DNA from 2 places in the Staphylococcus coagulans genome. Region 1 is predicted to be linked to the other one. Evidence: predicted binding sites of a transcription regulator. Region 1 holds the regulator's gene; the other holds the start of a gene.
The links. Region 1 encodes NrdR, which represses ribonucleotide reductase genes. Its sites were predicted from a motif close to AACACNATATATNGTGTT; they were not measured.

Region 1 (3,437 bases):
GCCTCATAGCTAAATCCAAGCGATTACGTCTCGTCATATAAATGTCCTTAATTTTAGCATTGAGTGTATCTGGATGCATATGGAAAGATGTAATCATACTTTTAGCATGTTGCTCTTCGTCATGTCTTATTTTGCATGGACAAGGTTTATAACGAATTTTAATATGTTGGTTTTCTATATAAAGTTCAGGTATATGACCTTTAACAAAGTTTGGGCAGTTCTCGTACGTGTGCGAACCATCATAATGCTTTTGTTGATCTTTATATTCTTGAAGAATATTTAAATCTTCATCAATCATTCTGTTCGTTACTTCTGATTGATGCGCATTCAAAAAAGCTTTTACATCTGGATCATTTAATACTTGTCGTTTAATCTCTTGTATTTTTTGATCAAGGTTTTGATGGTTTCCCATAATACTATTGAAACTTTTCATTAATCTTCACCTGCCCGTCTTTTATTTTTTAGTTTATTAAGAAACGCCTCTCTATCCTTTGCTAACGCTTCTTGATCTTCTTCTTTTTGTTGATATTCTTCTGGATGTGTAATCCAACGTGGCTGTTTTTCTGATGGTGCATGACGGTAGCCACGCTTTTGATTTTGAGCAGTGGATTCATAGCGTTTTTGATTTGCATTATCTTGATTTTTTTGAACTTCCATTGCTTTATCATACGCTGTTCGTGCATCGGTTACACCACTTTTTTTCCAAGTCGATGCAACAGAATAAACATATTTTTCTGGTAAATTATTATCCGTCTTTTGCATCACAAACTGTAATAAAATATTAATAACACCAAAACTAAATCCTTCTCGCCGCATCAATTCCTCTATCATCTCTTTTTGATAGCGTGGCGGTTCAGATCCTCCATAAGATGTTAGCATAACAATCGGACTTGTATGATCCATTAAATCAAACCATTCATCCCAGTTTGACACTTCAACGGCTTCAGTTGACTGTTTTGATTCATCACTTGCAAGTTCAAGATTCTGTGCTTGTAACGCTGGCAATTCTTGCTGATGTTCCATAAGGTAATAGCTTTGTGCCTGTTTTCTTAAGTTTGTAACTGACAATGATTGATCGGCATTGAGTGATTTTAAAATAATTGCTTTCATCACATCCGGTGATAAACGATATAATGTTGCCAATTGGATAATTAAAGATTTCGTTGGCTCTGAAAGAATATTCTTACTTACATAATGAGATTGTAACATGTCAGCTAACAACTCAAAATCAAAGGAAACGTCTGTTAAGTCCAAACCTTCATATTGCCGTTCTTTAAGATTTTCATCTTGTGACACCAATTGATATTTTGGCACTTTAAATACATCTGTAAATTTTTTAGTTACTTCTGTATAACCTGATAGCTCTTTAGATGTAGGTATAAACGTTTTTTTAATTTGATGATAGCGTTGTTGACCAACAACCTCGTAAAAGTATATAGATAACATTGGATCGTTAAAAAAACGCTGTGCTGAAGGAGGTGGCAATAATTCATAAACGAACTGAGTTGTATTCTCAGATTGCTGAACAAAGGTTTTTAATAGTCCTATTCCTTCAAGTAAATCTAAAAACTCTCTAAACTGTCTTAAGCCCATTTTTAATTCTGACATCATTGTATAATGGGTATAACCTTCTTCAAAAGATACACCTTCAAATTGATTTAAAAATTGATATACGCCAATTGCTTCAGCACCAATTAAAGGTGTGAACAAACGACTTAACACATCGTAATGAACCGCATGAAAATAGAAACGGCGCATGACGACAAATCCGTCGTGTGGACTTAATTGGCTTTGATAAATGAATTGACTCATTATTTATTCACTCCGCTTGTTTTCTTTCAAAATCCCCTGCATTGATTTCAATAACTGATCAACATCTTTAAATTCTCGATAAACGGATGCAAAGCGCACATAAGAAACTTGGTCAACATGCATCAATAAATCCATCACGTGCTCCCCTATTTCCCGCGATGAAATTTCAGCAATACCGGATTCGCGTAATTTCCATTCAACTTGATTCGTAATTTCTTCGAGTTGTTGGAATCGGACGGGACGTTTTTCACATGAACGTACAAGTCCGTTTAAGATTTTCTCTCTGTTAAATTGTTCTCTTGTACCATCTTTTTTCACAACAATGAGCGGACTCATCTCTATATGTTCAAAAGTAGTGAAACGTGTCCCACAATGTTCACATTCACGTCTTCTTCTAATGGCATTCATATCATCTGCATGTCTCGAATCTACAACTCGAGATTGCGTATGATTACATTTTGGACATTTCACGACTTTGTCACCTCTTCATCTTAATTTTGTTTAATTATACTACAAACCTATTTATTTCAAAAGTTACGCCTATTTTAACGCAATTGAATTCGCAATTTTCCTTATTTGCACAAAAAAGCTGAGACAATTTCAAAATCGTCTCAACCTTTATATTGATTTTAGTTAATATTAATAATTTGTTTTAAGGTGTTCTCAGTCTCATGCCAACTTATTGACACATCGTATTATTATGCGACTTTGACTTTGAGTTGTGATGCGATTTGCTGTAATACATCGACAACTCTTGTGGAATAGCCCCATTCATTATCATACCATGCGAGTACCTTAACTTTCTTATCCCCCATTACAATCGTAGACTCAGCATCAATAATTGCAGAATGCGCATCAGTCGTAAAATCATCTGAAACCAACGGCTCATCAGAAATTGCAATAACTTGATCTAAATCATTCTCTCTAAAAACACGATTAATATCTTCTTTTGTAACTGTTTGTTTTAAATCAACAACTAAGTCAACTAAAGATACATTTTTAGTTGGTACACGTAATGCCATACCATGTAATTTGCCCTCTAACTCTGGTAAAACGAGTGATAATGCTTTTGCTGCACCAGTCGAAGTCGGAATAATACTTTCAAAGGCAGCACGTGCGCGTCTTAAATCTTTATGCGGATTGTCCAAGTTATTTTGGTCATTTGTCACAGCATGAACCGTTGTCATTAAACCATTTTCAATCCCAAAATGATCATTCAAAATTTTTGCGACAGGTGCTAAACAATTTGTTGTACAAGAAGCATTACTGAACACATCATATTGCATGACGTCTAATTCATGATCATTTACACCTTTCACAATTGTTTGCACTTCGCCTCCTTTTGACGGTCCCGTTAAAATTACTTTTTTTGCCCCTGCTTTAATATGAGCATTTGCTTTATCACCATGATTAAATTTACCTGTTGCTTCAACTACAATATCAATATCAAGCTCACCCCATGGCAAATTTTCAGGATTACGATCTGAAACGAGTTTAATTTCTTTTCCATCTACTTTAATACCATTTTCAGTTGCTTCAACAGTCTGATTAAAGCGACCGTGTGTTGTATCATATTTAAGAAGATGGGCTATCGTTTCAGGTGGATAACTTGCATTTAAAGCTAC
Region 2 (3,437 bases), 940 kb from region 1:
GATTTTCGAATAATGCTTTTACTTTATCATATTGTGGCAAAAAGTCTTCAGACGTATAACGCTCAAAATAGCGACCATTTGCATAATCTGTTTGTTCAAAGCCAACAAAAGTTTCGCCACGTTCTTTTGCGATTTCCATAGAACGTTCGATTGAATAATAGTTCATCATCATGAAGAAAACATTAGCAAAGTCTCTAGCTTCTTCTGATTCATAGCTTATTTTATTTTTCGCAAGATAACCGTGTAAGTTCATCACACCTAAACCAACAGAATGAAGTTCACTGTTTGCTTTTCTTACACCAGGTGCGTTTTGAATATTAGCTTCATCACTTACAACAGTCAGTGCATCCATACCTGTATGCACTGAATCTCTGAACTTGTCAGACTCCATTACATTTACAATGTTTAATGAACCTAAGTTACATGAAATATCTCGCTTAATTTCATCTTCAATACCATAATCATTAATGACAGATGTTTCTTGTAATTGGAAAATCTCCGTACATAAGTTACTCATTTTGATTTGGCCGATATTAGAGTTCGCATGCACACGGTTGGCATTGTCTTTAAACATTAAATAAGGATAGCCTGATTGCAATTGTGTTTGCGCGATCATATTTAACATTTCACGTGCATCTTTGCTTTTCTTCATAATATTTGGGTTTTCAACAAGTTGGTCGTAATATTCATCAATATTAATGTCATCGAGTGTGACACCGTATTCTTTTTCAACCGTATGTGGCGCAAACATAAAGAAGTCTTTACCTTCTTTTGCTAGTTCAAAAAACTTAGATGGCACAATTAGACCTGTAGAAATCGTAGACAAACGTAAATCTTCATCAGCATTTACTTTTTTAGTGTCTAAAAACTCTTCCACATCATAATGAAAAATATTAAGGTATACTGCACCTGCTCCTGGACGTTGACCTAACTGATCAGCATAACTAAAGCCACCTTCTAAAGCTTTAGCAACAGGGAGCACGCCTTTTGCTACACCTTTGATGCCTTTGATTGCTTCGCCTCTGGCACGTAGTTTAGATAGATTAATAGCGACACCGCCACCAATCTTACTGAGTTGTTTTGCAGTTGAATCTATGTAGTTAATGGAATTTAAGCTGTCGTCCACTTCTAATAAGAAACATGATACAAGTTCCCCACGACGTGCACGTCCTGCATTTAAAAATGTAGGTGTCGCTGGTTGGTAACGTTGATCAATCATCGCTTGAATAAATTGTTTTGCTAAAGCGACATTACCTTTTGCAAGGTATAGTGACACAATCACGACATGCTGATGATAATCTTCAAGGTACTTTGATTTATCATTGGTTTTAAGTGCATAGTCTTTAAAAAACTTACTTGCTGACATATAGCTCGCAAATGCAAATGGAATTGAAGATGCAAATGCAATGACTTCAGCAAGTTGCGCTTCACTGTATTCGTTAAATACGTTGTAGTAAAAATTATTATCAACTAAAAAGTGAAGGCGCTCCAATTCACTATCAAAATGAACGGTTTTATCTTTAATTTCTTCAAGATACACCGCTAACGCTTCTTGGTCTTTTTCTATTTGAAAAAAGCCGTTTTCATTTCTCTTTGTGACTTGATTGTTTAATTCAATGTGATTGTACTGCTTTTGTTCCATAGTTTTCATAAAAATTGACCACCTTCTCTTTAAATTCTGTTGTGTCTTGGGCATTCCCATGTAATTCAAACTTCAATAATAAAGGGACATTGTACTCGTCAGAAATTGTTACGCCAGCCTTTGCGAAGTTTTGTCCCCAGTTGCGATTTCCACTTGCTGCAACGCCCTTTAAATATTCATGGTTTTTCCCTAAAAATTGTTGTACTGGTTGAGGCACCTCTCCAAAACCAATTGTACTTGTCACAATAATAAAGGGTTCTGTCATCTCTTCAGATGCATTCGTTTCATTAATCTCAAGTGTGTTATCAAGTTCTGCACGCTTAACAAAGCGTCTTACATTGCCGGTAAAAGAATAAAAAACGACTTTCATATTGAATAACCGCCTTTCATATTAAATGAACGATTTTTATATAATTGCTTTTGTTTTCTCTCAATCACAATATAATTCGCATTTAATTAAATGCGAACATATATTTGTTGTCATATGCACTTTAAGATGATGCGCTCATTTCGCAAATTGCTATATTCATCATGCAATCGTTCATTAAAAAATTAATAACACTACATGTAGAGAAGAAAAGAAATAGAATGTGCAAAAACGTGTAATCCTCTATCAATTCCAACCGTTTTCATCCTATTTCTCATCTTTCAAACACAATATATAGTGTTTCTTTTCGTTCATCGGTACTATATTATGTGTTTCATTATACATAAGTCCTTTCTGTTTTTAAAGAGATAAATATGAACTTTTGTCACCGATTGTCATCAAAAGCGATAGTATCAATAGGTTAGGGAAACAGAAAAATTTTTTCTGTAAGAAAACATTTTTAACGCTTGACTTTTGATGATAAAAGAATTATTAGACCACCTAAAATAGAACGTATGTTCTATTTTATTGTACACTTCCTTCACAAAATTTCAAGATATAATGCACGGTAACGCTTTTTATGCTACGATGTATAAGTCAAATTTTTATAATTAAGAGGCGATTTAATGAATTCAAAAATGAAAGGCATCGTTGCTATCTTAATTTCTGCGATTGGTTTTAGCTTTATGGCTGTTTTCTTTCGTCTCGCCGGAGATTTGCCCGTATTTCAAAAATCATTAGCTCGAAATTTTGTAGCGATGTTTATTCCCCTTTTCTTTATTATTAAATTCAAGCAACCTTTTTTCGGTAAACTCAGCAGTCAACCCTTACTCATTACACGCTCGATTTTAGGCTTAACGGGTGTGTTGTTAAATATATATGCCATTGATCATATGGTTTTAAGCGATGCAGACATACTTATGAAACTCAACCCATTTTGGACGATTCTATTAAGCTTAATATTTTTAAAAGAATATATTCAAAAGTATCAAATTACAGCGATGCTTGTCGCAATCGTTGGGATGCTTTTTGTAGTCAAGCCTGAATTTTCTTCAGAAATATTACCTGCGTTGACAGGATTGTTGTCTGGTATTTTTGCAGCTTCGGCTTATACAGCTGTACGTGCATTAAGTACACGCGAAGCACCTTACACGATTGTTTTTTATTTTTCATTCTTCTCAGTTATTGCGCTGTTACCATTTGTTATATTTACGTATGAACCGATGAGCCGTATACAAATCATCTACCTTGTTTTAGCAGGACTTTCAGCAGCTGTTGGTCAAATCGGAATTACTGTCGCATACAGTTATGCACCTGCAAAAGATATTTCTATTTTCACATACGCTTCTATCATCTTTACAGCACTCATAGGTTTTGTTTTATTCAAAGAAGCACCTGATTTCTACGCTGTAATTGGTTATATTATTA

Region 2: nrdI (class Ib ribonucleoside-diphosphate reductase assembly flavoprotein NrdI) is a predicted target of NrdR. The motif match lies at 2,294-2,311, and genes of this name have one in related genera.

What each region holds. Positions count from the first base shown of each region.
Region 1 is NZ_CP092966.1:1,182,673-1,186,109, reverse strand. Features, by position in the region: gene dnaI (primosomal protein DnaI) at 1-433, opposite strand, end outside; gene dnaB (replicative helicase loading/DNA remodeling protein DnaB) at 433-1,812, opposite strand; gene nrdR (transcriptional regulator NrdR) at 1,816-2,283, opposite strand; gene KM149_RS05560 (glyceraldehyde-3-phosphate dehydrogenase) at 2,511-3,437, opposite strand, start outside.
Region 2 is NZ_CP092966.1:2,126,455-2,129,891, forward strand. Features, by position in the region: gene nrdE (class 1b ribonucleoside-diphosphate reductase subunit alpha) at 1-1,651, opposite strand, end outside; gene nrdI (class Ib ribonucleoside-diphosphate reductase assembly flavoprotein NrdI) at 1,614-2,012, opposite strand; gene KM149_RS10215 (DMT family transporter) at 2,636-3,437, shown strand, end outside.